Regions from separate parts of the Actinoplanes sp. NPDC049681 genome, predicted to be linked through region 1. Evidence: riboswitches for the same ligand, from Rfam matches in the RefSeq annotation. Region 1 holds a riboswitch; the other holds the start of a gene.
What was found. Region 1 has a riboswitch for thiamine pyrophosphate ahead of ACIBO8_RS05900 (ECF transporter S component). Riboswitches for the same ligand answer to the same signal wherever they lie in the genome.
Positions count from the first base shown of each region.

Region 2: linked by a shared signal. The riboswitch ahead of thiE (thiamine phosphate synthase) and the one ahead of ACIBO8_RS05900 (ECF transporter S component) in region 1 are both predicted to bind thiamine pyrophosphate.

Region 1 covers NZ_JBITLP010000002.1:120,402-127,594, forward strand. Annotated here, with positions in the region: gene ACIBO8_RS05885 (TIR domain-containing protein) at 1-247, shown strand, start outside; gene ACIBO8_RS05890 (energy-coupling factor transporter transmembrane component T family protein) at 228-1,031, opposite strand; gene ACIBO8_RS05895 (ABC transporter ATP-binding protein) at 1,028-2,431, opposite strand; gene ACIBO8_RS05900 (ECF transporter S component) at 2,433-3,017, opposite strand; TPP riboswitch at 3,086-3,190, opposite strand; gene ACIBO8_RS05905 (alpha/beta fold hydrolase) at 3,333-4,148, shown strand; gene ACIBO8_RS05910 (DUF6328 family protein) at 4,202-4,747, shown strand; gene ACIBO8_RS05915 (hypothetical protein) at 4,725-5,330, opposite strand; gene ACIBO8_RS05920 (Fur family transcriptional regulator) at 5,361-5,768, opposite strand; gene ACIBO8_RS05925 (ArsR/SmtB family transcription factor) at 5,765-6,082, opposite strand; gene ACIBO8_RS05930 (metal ABC transporter permease) at 6,153-7,037, opposite strand; gene ACIBO8_RS05935 (metal ABC transporter ATP-binding protein) at 7,038-7,193, opposite strand, start outside.
Region 2 covers NZ_JBITLP010000003.1:332,976-340,168, reverse strand. Annotated here, with positions in the region: gene ACIBO8_RS11470 (thiazole synthase) at 1-691, opposite strand, end outside; gene thiS (sulfur carrier protein ThiS) at 693-893, opposite strand; gene thiO (glycine oxidase ThiO) at 890-1,918, opposite strand; gene thiE (thiamine phosphate synthase) at 1,915-2,559, opposite strand; TPP riboswitch at 2,553-2,664, opposite strand; gene ACIBO8_RS11450 (ABC-F family ATP-binding cassette domain-containing protein) at 2,710-4,365, opposite strand; gene ACIBO8_RS11445 (class I SAM-dependent methyltransferase) at 4,397-5,020, opposite strand; gene ACIBO8_RS11440 (hypothetical protein) at 5,117-6,136, shown strand; gene truA (tRNA pseudouridine(38-40) synthase TruA) at 6,148-6,963, opposite strand; gene rplQ (50S ribosomal protein L17) at 7,040-7,193, opposite strand, start outside.

The DNA.
Region 1 (7,193 bases):
GGGCGCCGCGGCCGTCTTCATAGGCGCCCGGGGGCTGGGACGCTGGGGGCGCCGGGAGATGGCCCCGTTCCTCGAGAACGGGATGCCGGTGATCCCCGTCCTGCTGCCCGGGGTCAAGGAGGTGCCCGAGGACCTCGTCTTCCTGCGCGGCCACCACCGCGTCGAGTTCACGGCCAGCGTCCGCGAGGAAGCGGGGCTGGACCGGCTCGTGTGGGGCATCACCGGCGTCAGCCCAGGATCGGGGTGAAGAATCCGGTGAGGATGCTGGTCGTCAGCGCCGCCGCGGAGAGCAGGGCCGCGCCCGCCAGCAGGGCCGTGTCCGCCGCTCCGAAGCGCTGGCGCCGTGCGTACGTGCGGGGTACGCCCGAGTCGAAGCCCCGCGCGTCCATCGCCGTCGCCAGCCGGCCGCCCCGGCGCAGCGCGCCTACCAGCAGGGCGAACGTCGTCGACCCGAAGAGCCGGAGCTTCGCCAGGGGGTTGCGTCCGGCGTCGATGCCGCGGGCCCGGCGGGCCAGGGCGAGCATCTGCCATTCCTCGGTGAGCAGCGGGATCAGGCGGAAGGCCGCCAGCGCGCCGATCGCGAACCGCGCCGGTGCCTTGGCGTTCTGCACCAGCGCGTCGGCCAGGTCGGTCGGGTCGGTGGTGGCGAAGACGACGATGCCGGGCAGCGCCACGGCGAAGATGCGGAGCACCAGGCCGAGCGCGGCCGACACGACGCCCGTGGTGATCGCGAACGGGCCGAGCGACACGAGCAGGGAGCCGGTGCGGTCGGCGGCGAACAGCACCATCGTGACCAGGATGCCGCCCGCGGCGAGGGTGAGCGGCCAGGCCCGCCGGGCGAGCACGCGGTAGCGGACGCCGAAGAACGGCAGCAGCGCCAGTTCCACCGCGAGGCCGAGGGCGGGCGTCAGGGGGTCGAGGGTGGCGATCAGCGGCAGCGAGAACAGCAGCGCCGCTCCCAGCTTCGCCACCGGGTTGCGCCGGGCCAGCGGGGCCGCCGGGTCGGCGACCGGCTCGAGGGCGAGGGTCATCGCCGCACCGGCGCCAGCTCGTGGACGCGCCCGGCGACGGCGGCCACGAAGGCGTCGTCGTGGGTTACCGCCACGATGCCGTGCCCCTCGTCGCGCAGCCGCGCCAGCAGGGCCACCAGGTCGATCCAGGTGCCGCGGTCCTGGCCGAAGGTCGGCTCGTCGAGGACGAGCAGGCGGGGCGCGGTGGCCAGGGCCGTCGCCACGCTGAGGCGGCGGGCCTCACCACCGGAGAGCGTGTACGGGTTGGCGCCGGCCAGAGCCGTCAGCCGCAGCCGGCCCAGCAGATCGTCCACGATGGCCCGGATCTCGGCGGCGGGGCGGCCCAGGCGGCGCGGGCCCAGGGCGAGTTCGTCGGCGACGCGGGAGGTGACGAACTGGTGTTCCGGGTTCTGGAAGACGGAACCGATCCGTTGCGTCAGTTTCGCCGCGCGCCAGCGGTGCGGGGGCCGGGGGTCATCGAACGCGGTCACCCGGCCCGACGTCGGGGTGAGCAGCCCGCCCAGCACGAGGGCCAGGGTCGACTTGCCGGCGCCGTTCGGGCCGGTTACCGCGAGCGCCTCGCCCGCCCGTGCTTCGAGGTCCACGCGGGGCAGGCGATGGCGCACGGCGACCGCTTCCGCGCGTACCAGGGAATCCGCCGGAGCCGCGACGGCCGGATGGCGGGGCAGCGGGAAGCCCGGCACCCAGACCCCCTGCCCGGCCAGCGACGGACCGTGACCGGCGAAGACGACCTCGGGGGCGCCGTCGGCGGCGATGCCGCCGCCCGGCGCGAGCACCACCACCCGGTCCACCAGGGGCAGGGCCTGCTCCACCCGGTGCTCGACGAGGACGAGGGTGGTGTCGCGGTCGTGGGCCCGGGCGATCGCCTCCCGCACCAGGTCGCCGCCCGCGGGGTCCAGGTTGGCGGTCGGCTCGTCGAGCAGCAGCAGGCCGGGGCGCAGGGCCAGGACGCCGGCCAGGGCCAGGCGTTGCTGCTCGCCGCCGGAGAGGGCATCGGTCCGGCGGGTGATCGGGTACGGGAACCCGACGCGGTCGAGGGCGTCGCTGACCCGGGGCCAGATCTCGGCCGCCGGTACGCCCCGGTTCTCGAGGCCGAACGCGACGTCGTCGCCGCTGCGGGCCATCACCAGCTGGGTCTGCGGGTCCTGGAACAGCAGGCCCACTCCCTCGCGGCTCTTGCGCGGATCCAGCCCGTCGATCTCGGCCGTGCCCTCGGACTCGCCGGAGTCCTCGGGCAGCAGGCCGGCGAGCGCGGCGAGCAGGGTGCTCTTGCCCGCCCCGGAGGGCCCGAGCAGGAGCACCCGCTCGCCGTGCCGGATGTGCAGGTCGACGCCGCGGATCGCCCACGACCGGCGCCCCGCGTGGCGCCAGCCGAAGTCCCGCAGGACGACCTCCGCCACGTCAGACCAGCGCCCGGTCCCGGCCGGCCGCGAACCGGTCGAGGACGCCCGTCGGGGCCAGCGCCCGGGTCAGTGCCCAGCTGCCCGCACCCGCGACGATCGTGCTGCTGACGATCGTGAGCAGCGCGTACGGGATCCGGTAGTCCCACAGGTCGTAGGCGGCGTTCCAGGCGAAGAAGTCGAACAGGGCGGCGCTGAGGCCGGTGAGGGCCCCTGCGAGCAGGGCGGCCGGCAGCTTCCACGAGCGGTAGAGCAACAGCGCGAAGGCCAGCTCGGCGCCCAGGCCCTGGACCAGGCCCTGCGGGATGACCATGGCGCCCCACTGCGCGCCGAGCAGGGCGGAGATGATCGCGGCGACGGTCTCGGTGTAGAGCGAGGCGCCCGGCTTGCGGATGATCAACCCGGCGAGCACGGCGGGCATCAGCCAGACGCCGTACAGCAGGGTCTGTGCGGGCGGGAAGAAGCTGAACGCGCTTTCCGTGGCGCCCCAGAGGATGTTCCAGGCCCAGAAGACGACGCCGAACGCCACGGCGATGGTCGAGGCGATCACGATGTCGATCGTGCGCCAGCGGTACGTGCTTTTCATATGTATCCCTCCCAGAGGCACCGGGAGGAGACGCACGCCACGCACCGAGGCAAGCCCGGACGTGGCGCGGCTGGAGAAGACCGAGCTCCCTGCGCTGGCATTACCCAGATCAGGTTCGAGGGTCTGCGGCTTCCACCGCACTCTCAGCGCTGTGCGCTCCCCTGTCGGTGAAGTTTGTTCGCGACCTACCGTGACCCTCGGATCGCGGAGGCGATGCACTGCATCTCCACCGTCGCGAACAAATTTCATTACATGGTGTGTGTTTCGATGACGCTAACACCGGACGGGTGTATGGAACAGCTGGGGAGGCATCACATGGAGGTCAAGGCGCGTGGGCTCACCTTCGACGTGGTCGCTGGCGGGCCGCAGGACGGCGCCCCGGTGCTCCTGCTGCACGGCTTCCCGCAGGACCATCGCGAGTTCGACCTGATCCTGCCGCGGCTGCACGCGGCGGGGCTGCGGACGTACGCGATGGATCAGCGCGGCTACTCGCCGGGGGCGCGCCCGGCCCCGGTCGCCGATTACCGGCTGGCCGAGGCGGAGGCCGACGCGGTCGCCGTCCTGGACGCGCTCGGCGTGGACCGGGCGCACGTCGTCGGCCACGACTGGGGTGCCCAGGTGGCGTGGCTGCTCGCCGCCCGCCACCCGGATCGCGTCCGTACGCTCACCGCGATCTCCGTCCCGCACCCGCGCGCCCTGGCCGTGGCGCTGAACAACCAGCCGACCCAGAAACTGCGGTTCGCGTACATGGGGATCTTCCGGGCGCCCTTCGCCGAGCGGCTGCTGCTCGCCCGCGACGGCGCGGTCCTGCGGCAGATGATGCGCGCGATCGGACCCCGCGCCGCCCTCTACGCCCGGGCGATGGCCGAGCCGGGGCGGCTCACCGGGGCCCTGAACTGGTACCGGGCGCTGTCCCGCGGCCAGCTCGCGGACGTCGGCAAGATCACCGTGCCCACGACGTACGTCTGGAGCGACGGCGACCCGGTCGTCGGCAAGCCGGCCGCGCTGGCGACGGAGAGCTGGATCGCGGCCGACTACCGCCTGGTCACCTTGCGCGGCATCGGCCACTGGGTGCCGGAGGAGGCGCCGCAGGCGCTGGCCGACGTCACCCTGGCGCGCATCGGCGTTTGACGCTCCGCCGTTACGGGAATGCGGCGCGCAGGTGACGGGGAGGAGACCACCGGATGGCCGCCGAGAAGCGCCGGATGAAGAACGAGACGGAGAAACAGCGCTGGGACCGCAACTTCGCGGACCTGCTGCAGGAGCTCCGCGTCGCGCAGACCGGCGTGCAGATCCTGTTCGCCTTCCTGCTCACCCTGCCCTTCAGCAACGGTTTCCCGAAGGTGACGCCGTTCCAGAAGGACACGTACCTCGTCGCTCTCATCTCCGCGGCCTTCGCCACCGCGATGATCATTTCGCCGGTGGCGTTCCACCGCGCCCTGTTCCGCCAGGGCCGCAAGCCGGAGCTCGTCCGCTACGCGCACCGGATGGCGACGGGCGGCCTCGCCTTCATGCTGATCTCCATGGTGAGCAGCGTCCTGCTGATCACCGACTACCTGCTGACCTTCTGGGTGGCGGTGGTCCTGACCGTGGTGACCGGCGCGTACTTCGTGACGTTCTGGGCCGCCATCCCGTTCGCCCGGCGCAACTGGCTGGACGAGGACGCCGAGGAGGAGGACGAGGACTTCGCCGACGAGGCGGCCGAGCCTAACGTGCCTTCGCGGGCCTGAGACCCAGGTCCCTGAGCTCCAGCGCGGCGAGCGCGTCGACCGCGGCCGCGTCGCCGTTGCGCCACGACTGCGCGATGTCCGGCCCCAGCTTCGTCAACTGGTCCAGGGGGCGGGACGCCAGCGCCCGCAATGCGAGCAGGTCGCGGCCGGCCGGCTCGTCGCGTACCCGGGCCGCGACCCCGGCGCGGCGCATCCAGCGCAGCCGCAGCGGCAGCCACAGGAAGAGCACCAGTGCCAGCGGCACCGCGGCGATCAGCAGCGCCAGCGTCAGCGCCAGATCGCCGACGATCTCCTGCTGCTGCCGGCCCGCCTCGGCGAGATTGTTCGCCGCGCCGGCCGCGCTGGAGAACGGCGACGTGAGCTCGTCGCCCACCAGCGGCACCCGGCCGACCCGGCCGCCGATGTCCTGAAGGTTCCCGGCGATGCCGGTGCCGGCCGCCTCGAGCTTCTGCCCCGGCACGCCCAGCTTCTGGACCGTGTCGTGCACCCACATCCCGGCCCTGATCCAGGCGTAGACCCAGATCACCACGAGGATGTCGGTGAGCAGCTGGCGTACGGCAGTGGGCAGCCGGTCGGCGTACATCTTCACGCGCGACAGGATCCCACGCTGCGGTCAGGCGCGCTTGGCTGCGCACTCCGGGCACGTACCGAAGATCTCCATGGTGTGCGAGACGTCGATGAAGCCGTGCTTGCCGGCGACGCGCTCCGCCCACGTCTCCACCGCGGGACCCTCCACCTCGACCGTACGCCCGCAGGACCGGCAGACGAGATGGTGGTGATGACCCTGGCTGCACCGGCGGTAGAGGTGTTCCCCGCCGGGCGGCCGCATCACGTCGATCTCGCCCGCGTCGGCCAGGCCCTGCAGCGTGCGGTAGACCGTGGTCAGACCGACCCGCTCGCCGCGTTCCCGCAGGATGGCGTGCAGGTCCTGGGCGCTGTGGAAGCCCTCGCAGTCGGCGAGGAGGTCGCGGACCGCCGTACGCTGCCGGGTGTTGCGGACGATCGTTCCTTCGTCGGTCATGAAACCTCCCTCGAGTGGCTGACGGCGTCGGCGACGATGTGGGCGACGTGTTCGTCCACGAGTGAGTATGCGATCTCGCGTCCACTGCGAGCGCCCCGGACCACCCCGGCGCCGCGCAGCACCCGCAGATGCTGGGAGACCAGCGGCTGGGGCGCGCCCAGCTTCTCGACCAGCTCGTGCACGCAGCGCTCGCCGCCGCCCAGCTCCGCGACGATCGCCACGCGGATCGGCGCGGAGAGGGCCCGCAGCAGCTCGGCCGCCCCCTCGTACGCCTCATAACCGGCCGTCTGCCCCGGCACGGCATCCGCACTCAATGCCAGCCTCCGCTCCGCGGATCGGCGCTCATCCACCGTCGTGGTCCCGGTCGTAGCCTCACCGCTGCGCTCAAGACGTGACCTCCTCCAGCACGACGTCCGGGGGCTCCGCGCGGTCGCCGGGTCGCTCGGCGCCGATGCGTCCGCGCAGTGTCCGCCAGACGGAGGCACCGACGGCCAGGCCCAGGAACGCGGCGATCGCCAGGATGACGATGGTCGCGCCGGGTGCGGTGCCGGCCTCCCCGGCCACCCACACCCCGGCCGCCGCGGCGGTGATCCCGATGCCCATCGCCGTCGCCATCGTGCCCCGGAAACCGCGCGTGACCTGCTGAGCCGCGGCCACGGGAACCACCATCAGCGCGCTGACGAGCAACAGGCCGACGGTGCGCATGGCGATCGTGACGGTCACGGCCGTGGTCGCGGCCATCAGGAGGTTGAGGGTACGCACGGGAAGCCCGGAGACCTTCGCGTACTCCTCGTCGTTGCAGACGGCGAACAGGGCCGGCCGCAGCCCCAGCATCGCGGCGAGCACGGCGACGCCGAGGATGGCGATGACCGTCAGGTCCTGCCGGGACGTGGTGATCAGCGAGCCGAACAGGAACTGCATGAGGTTGGCGTTCCCGCTGTCCTTCGACAGGCCGACGAGCACCACACCGCCCGCGATGCCGCCGTAGAAGAGCAGGGCAAGGGCCAGATCGCCGGAGGTACGCCCACGCTCGCGCACCAGCTCCACGGCGATGGCACCGAGCACCGACACCACGACCGCGGTGATGACGGGGGAGCGGTGCAGCAGCAGCCCCACGCCGACGCCGGTCAGCGCGACGTGACCGATGCCGTCGCCGATCAGCGACAGCCGGCGCTGCACGAGATAGATGCCGAGCGCCGGGGCGGCCAGCCCGATCACCAGCGCGCCGACGAGCGCCCGGAGCATGAAGTCGTGCTGAAAGAGGTCCATCTAATTCGCCGGCATCCGATCCGTGGGGGCGACGCAGATGCCGGGTGGTTCCGGCTGTGCGTGCGGGTGGACGTGGTCGTGTCCCGGTTCGGCGTGGTGGCCGGCCGGCTCGGGGACCGCTCCCTCGTACGCGATCCGCCCGTCGTGCACGACGAC
Region 2 (7,193 bases), on a different contig from region 1:
TCCGGCCGGCACCCGCGGCGAGGCGGCCGGCCTCCACGGCATGCCGCATGGCCGCCGCCATCCGCGCCGGGTCCGCCGCCCGCGTCACCGCCGAGGCGATGAGCACGGCGTCGCAGCCCAGCTCCATCGCCAGCGCCGCGTCCGAGGCGGTGCCGATACCGGCGTCGAGGATCACCGGTACGTCGACACTGTCGCGGATCAGCTGGATGTGATGGGGATTGCTGATGCCCAGGCCGGACCCGATCGGCGCGCCCGCCGGCATGACCGCCGCGCAGCCGATGTCGGCCAGCCGACGCGCCAGGATCGGATCGTCGCTGGTGTACGGCAGTACCCGGAACCCGTCGCCGACCAGCGTCTCCGCCGCCCGGAGCAGCTCCACGCCGTCCGGTAGCAGCGTCCGCTCGTCCCCGATCACCTCGAGTTTGATCAGGTCTGTCTCGAACGCGTCCCGGGCGAGGTGCGCCGCTTTGACGGCGTCCGTGGCGGTGTAGCACCCGGCAGTGTTCGGCAGCACTCGCATGCCCAACCGGTCGAGCAGCGGCAGCAGGCCCGGCCCGGCCGCGTCGACCCGGCGCAGCGCGACGGTCACCATCTGCGTGCCGGAGGCCACGATCGCCGCCTCCAGCGCGGCCAGACTCTCCGCTCCGCCGGTGCCGAGGATGAGCCGCGTCCCCCCGAGAAGATCCTCCACGTCAACCACCCTGGGCGGCGGTGAGGACCTCGACGCGGTCACCCTCGGACAACTGCGCGCCCGGCCAGGCGGAGCGGGGCACGACCTCGCCGTTCACGGCCACCGCGACGCCACGCCGCGCCTCCGTGACGGCGGCGACCAGCCGCTCGACGGTGCTGCCGGCGTCGATGGTGCGGCCGGCGCCGTTGACGGTGACCCTCATGCGAACCTCCCGGGCGCGAACGCTTCGAGCAACGGATCGTGCCGGCCCGTGAACACCAGGTCGGCGATGAGATCGGCGGTGACGGGCGCGAGCAGCACGCCGTTACGGTGGTGACCGGCCGCGACGTAGACGTCGTCGCGCAGGCGGCCGAGCAGCGGCGCGTTGTCCGGGGTGGACGGCCGGTGCCGCACGACGGTCTCGCTCAAAGTCAGCTCGCCCAGCTCGGGCACGATGTCGGTGGCGGCACGCAGCAGCTCGAGGACGGCACCCGCGGTCACCGCGAAGTCGGCGCGTTCCTCCTGGGTCGCGCCGACGACCACCTCGCCGTCCGCGCGGGGGACGAGGTAGACGTGGCGTCCGTCCGCGTACCCGACCACCACGTGCTGCAGCAGGCCCGGTTCCCCGCGCAGGCGCAGCACCAGCCCCTTCACCGGGCGTACCGGCAGTCCGGTCAGCGCGGCGGTTCCGGTGCCGGCCGCCACCACCACCGGCCCCGGCGGGAGCTCGGTGACCTTCCCCGGCACCACCGCGTCGCCGAGGGCGGCCCGCAGCGCGGCGACCACGCGCCGCGGGTCCACCTGGAGATCGTCGGGGACGTACGCCCCGCCGCGCAGCCGCGGGGACAGGGCGGGTTCCAGCTCGCGGACGGCGCTGGGCAGCAAGCGGCGCACCTTGAGGTCGTGCTGCTCCCGGTACGCCCACATCCGCTGAGCCTCGGCCAGATCATCGCCGGTCAGCGCCACGGCCAGCGAGCCCCGGGGATCGAAGCCCACGTCCAGGCCGGTCTCCTCGTGCAGGCCGGCGACGAAGCCGGGCCACCGGGAAGCCGATTCGATCATGAGGGCGGTGAGGGCCTCCTGCCCGAACGCCGCCTCGGCCACGGGGGCCAGCATGCCGGCGGCCGCGTACCAGGCGGCGTCGTCCGCCCCGCCGTCGTGCACGGTGACCCGCATCCCCCGTTGCCGGCAGCGCCACGCGACGGCGAGACCGATGATCCCGCCGCCCACCACGGTCAGGTCCGTCACGGCAGGACCTTCAGCAGCCGCTCGACGGCCTCCCCGGGGTCCGCGGCGTTCGCGACGGCACCCACCACGGCCACGCCGGTCGCGCCGGCCCGGACCAGCTCGGCGGCACTGTCCACAGTGACGCCGCCGATCGCCACGACCGGTACGCCGGGCACAGCCCTCGCCACCTCGCCGATCCGCGCGGGCCCCAACGGCGCTGGCAGGCCGGGCTTCGTCACGGTCGCGAAAGCGGGCCCGACACCCAGATACGTGGCGCCGGCAGCGATCGCCGCCCGCGCCGCTGCAGGGTCCCGGCACGTGGCCCCGAGCACGCCGCGGTCGCCGAGCACCTTACGTGCGGCCGCCACCGGCAGGTCGTCGGCGCCGACATGCGCCCCGTCGGCGTCCACCGCCAGCGCGACGTGCAACCGATCGTTGATCAGGCATCGCACGCCGGCGGGACGGCACCGGGCGACGGTCTCGGTCGCCAGCTCGAAGAAGATCCGGTCGGTGACGTCGTCCTCGACGCGGACCTGGATCGCCAGCCGGTCGGCGGCTCCTGATCGCTGCGCGGCGGCCACCGCGGCGGCCACGACGGCGATCGGATCACGCCCGGACCGGGCATCGGTGATGACATGCAGACACGGGAAAGCAGGGTCCACAACGCACTCCTCCCTGCGCCGGCATGACCCGGATCAGGTTCGACGGTCGGGGGCCGCGTCAGCCCCCCTCTCAGCCCGGTGCACCGGACTCCCGTGGGGTTGGTTCCGACGCCGACACTAGCGCCGCGCCGCCGTCCGCGTAAACCCCCGTCAGCGGACGTCCCAGACCGGCTCCGGCGTCTCCACGACCTCGCCGTCCCCCTGGAAGAGCACGAACCGGTCGAAGCCGCGAGTGAACCAGCGGTCGTGGGTGACGGCTATCACCGTGCCCTCGAACGCCTTCAGCCCCTCCTCGAGCGCCTCCGCCGACGCCAGGTCCAGGTTGTCCGTCGGCTCGTCCAGCAGCAGCACCGTCGCGCCCGACAACTCCAGCAGCAGCACCAGGAAACGCGCCTGCTGGCCGCCCGAGAGCGTGCCGAACCGCTGATCACCCTGCGCAGCCAGCTCGTAGCGGTTGAGCGCCTTCATCGCCCCCGCCCGATCCATTCCGGACCGGTGGTCGTCGCCGCGCCACAGGATCTCGACCAGCGTGCGGTCGAGCAGTTCGGGCCGGTCGTGGGTCTGCGAGAAGTGCCCCGGCCGCACCCGGGCACCGAGACGAGCCGTGCCGCTGTGCGCCACGTGGGCGAGCGGCGCGCCGTCGACCGGCTTGTTGTCGGCCTCCGGGGCGGTGCCGCCGGCCGCCAGCAGCCGCAGGAAATGCGACTTGCCGGTGCCGTTCGCGCCCAGGACGGCGACGCGGTCGCCGTACCAGATCTCCAGGTCGAAGGGGAAGGTCAGGTCCTCCAGCTCCAGCTCCGTGCAGACAACGGCCCGTTTTCCGGTACGCCCACCGCGCAGGTTCATCCGCAGCGACTGTTCCTTCGGCGGCAGCGGCGGCGGACCGGCCTCCTCGAACTTGCGCAGCCGCGTCTGGGCGGCCTGGTAGCGCGACGCCAGCCCGTCGTTGAACGTCGCCTTCTGCTTCAGGGTGAACACCAGCTCGCGCAGCTTCTCGTGCTCCTCGTCCCAGCGGCGCCGCAGCTCCAGCAGCCGCTCGTGACGGTTGGCGCGTGCCTCGTGCCAGGAGGCGAACCCGGCGGGATGGGTCCACGCACCACCGCCCTCGACCGCCACCACCCGGGTCGCGGTCTGCGCCAGCAGCTCCCGGTCGTGCGAGACGTAGAGCACCGACTTGGGCGAATCCCGCAGCCGTGCCTCCAGCCACCGCTTGCCGGGCACGTCGAGGAAGTTGTCCGGCTCGTCGAGGAGCAGCACCTCGTCGCCGCCGCGCAGCAGCAGGTCGAGCGCGAACCGCTTCTGCTGGCCGCCGGAGAGCGTGCGCACCGGGCGGGTGCGTACCTCCTCCCACGGCTTGCCGAGGATCGAGACGGCGACCGTGTCGAAGAGGACCTCGGCGTCGTAGCCGCCGGCCTCGCCCCACCCGGTCAGCGCGTTGGCGAACCGCAGCTGCGCCTTCTCCGAGTCGGGCGCGGACCGCAACGCGGCGTCGGCGTCGGCCATGGCTTCGCCGGCCGTCCGCAGCTCGGGGGCCACCAGGGACAAGGCAAGATCTGCAAGGGTACGGTCGTCGCCGATCATCCCGATGAACTGGCGCATGACGCCGAGCCCGCCGGAGCGCGCCACCGTACCGACCGGTACGGCGAGATCACCGGCGACCATCCGCAGCAGCGTGGTCTTGCCGGCGCCGTTCGGCCCGACGAGCGCCACCTTCGCGCCCTCGCCGACCCGGAAGGAGACGTCGGAGAAGAGCTCCCGTCCGTCCGGCAGCACAAACCCGACCCCGGCGACATCCACGTAACCCACGCGGCCATCCTCCCCGAGGAAGCGGCGTGGGTCAGTCGGTTTTTGCGCGTCCCCGCGTCACCCTCAGCACGCGGAAGCCGCGCTGGCTGGCCGTACGCTGCACGTCCCAGTCCCGGTCGGTCAGCCAGGAGTGCAGGGAGTCACCGCCCAGGTTGCGGTTGATGACCAGCCACGCCACGCCGGCGGGCGTCAGCCGGGCCAGCCAGCGGTCCATCAGCGCGTGCAGCTCGGCCTTGCCGACGTGGGTGGGCGGGTTGCTCCAGATCTCGTCGAACGCCACGCCGTCGGGCACCTCGTCGGGCGCGCAGACCCGGATCCGGCCGGCCAGTCCGAGCGCCGCCGCGTTCTCGGCCGTCAGGTCCCGGGCCCGCGAGTTGACGTCGATCGCGTACACCGTGGCGGCGGGTGCCTCGCTGGCGAGCACGCAGGCGATCGGGCCGTACCCGCAGCCCAGGTCGAGCAGGGTGCCCGTGGTCGCCGCCGTCGGCAGGTCGGCCTTGCGCAACAGCACCGCGGTGCCCGGGTCGAGCCGCCCGGCGGAGAAGACCCCGCGCGCGACCGCCAGGTCGTACGCGCGCCCGGCCGCGGAGAACTCGATCCGCCCACGGGTCTCGGGGCCGGCCGGCTCGGCAGTGAAGTAATGGTCGGCGCTCACCCCGTCAGTCTCCCGCCGCGCAACGAGGCCCGGCCCACCGGGGTGCCGCACAATCTGTGCGTTCATCGATCACGGTGCGCTCCTACCGTGGCATCCATGCTCCGCGACTCCCACTCCCGCTCCGCCCATCGTGCGAATCCGGGGAGCGGACTCGCGATCCAAGCCCTCGTACGGGTGACCGCCCCGGCCCAGCACCGCCGCCCGCACCGGGCGGCCGTCGTGATCCCCCGGATGCGGACCCCCGAGAGGCATGCACCCCGGCGCCGGGCGAACCCTGCCCGGCCCTCGCTCGCGGACCGGCTTCTCGTGACGGCCCGCTCCGCGGCGGCCGCCCGGGTCCGGCCCCAGGACGAGACCACGCAGCGCCTGTGGCCGCGCGCCGTGGTGCGCGGGGTCCCCCGTCGCCCCGGCGGCCCGCTGCACCCCCTGGCTCAGCCGCAGCAGGCGCTGCAGCTGCTGCTGAGCGGCCTCGGCGCGCTCATCATGACGTCGATCGTCGTGCTCACCCTGTTCTTCGTGATCGCCGAGGAGAGCCGGGGGCCGGTCGACGGCTCGTCGGCGTCGCCCGGGATCGCGGCGGAGGCGATCAGCTCCCGCGACGTGGACACCGCCCCGCTCACGCGGGGGGAGGTCTTCGGCACCCCCGAGATCCGGCTCGCGGCCGGCAGCGCGCCCTACCGGGTCACCATGACCCACACCGACACCGACTGCGGCGTCGCCACCACCGGCGACGTCGGCGGTGTGCTGAGCGAGCGCGGGTGCAGCCAGGTGGTCCGGGCGGCCATGGTCGCACCGTACGGCGGCTACCGGGTCACCGCCGGCATCTTCAACCTGCCCGACGCGGCGAGCGCCGAGGCGGCCGGCGACGACATCCAGGTCTCGGTCGAATCCGGCCGCGGCAGCTTCGCGGCGCTGGACACCGGCGACGCCCCGGCCACCCCGCTGACCCAGGTCGGCTGGCACGACAGGGGCCACTACCTGCTCTACTGTGTCATCTCGCGCCCGGACGGCAGCCTCGTCGCCGACGACGACCCGTACGCGGAGCAGATCACGGTCGACCTGGTCGAGCACTATCTGGCCCAGGACGTCCTCGGCAAGCGCAGCGTCAGCCCTTAGAGCCAACCCTGTCAGGCGCGCAGGCGGCGGGTCGCGTCGGCGCGGCTGGCGTACTGCGCCTCGTCCGGGTAGCCGACCTCGACCAGCGTCAGCCCGTGCGCCGGCGCCACCGTCACCTCGCTGGACCTTTCCCGCAGCGTCAGCAGCTTCGCCGGCCAGGCGGGATCCCGGCGGCCGTCGCCGACGGTGAGCATCGCCCCGACCAGGCTGCGTACCATCGCCTGGCAGAACGCGTCCGCCTGCACGGTCGCGACCGCGACCCCGTCCGGATCACGGCGCCACTCCAGCCGGGTGATCGCGCGCACGGTGGTCGCGTGCTCCTTGCGTTTGCAGTACGCGGCAAAGTCGTGCAACCCCACCAGCCCGGCCGCGGCCTCGTTGAGCCGGCCCAGATCCAGCGGGCGCACCCACCCGAGGGTGTCGTGGCGCCGCAGCGGCTCCGGCCCGTAGACGGTGTCCGCGACCCGGTACTCGTACCGGCGGTAGGTGGCCGAGAAGCGGGCGTCGAAGGTGGCGGGTACGGGCGTCACCGCCTTCACCCGGGCGTCCGGTGGCATCAGCGCCGCGAGCCGGCGCAGCAGCGACTCCCGCAGCGCCTCCCAGGTGTCCACCGGCAAATCGATGTGGCACACCTGCCCGGTGGCGTGCACCCCGGCGTCCGTACGACCCGCCACGGTCAGCCCGAGCGGCAGATCCGGCCCGACGAGCTTTCCGAGCGCCTCGGTCAGCGCCCCGGCCACCGTACGGCGAGACGGCTGGGCCGCCCATCCCGAGAATTCCCCGCCGTCGTAGGAGACGTCGAGACGCAGACGAGTCGTGTCGGGCAAAACCGGTCCTCTGTCCGTACGGAAGATGCGAAACGGCCCGGCACCCCGAGAAGGGTGCCGGGCCGCACGTGCCTGATCAGGCCTTGGCGTCGTCGGTGTCTTCGCCCTCGGCCTGGTCGCCCGGGCCCTCGGCGCCCTTGTCGCCGGACGCGTTCACCGGCGGCTCGGAATCCTGGTCCGCAGCCGGAGCCTCGTCGGCGGCCGGAGCCGTCGTGGCCGGAGCCTCGTCC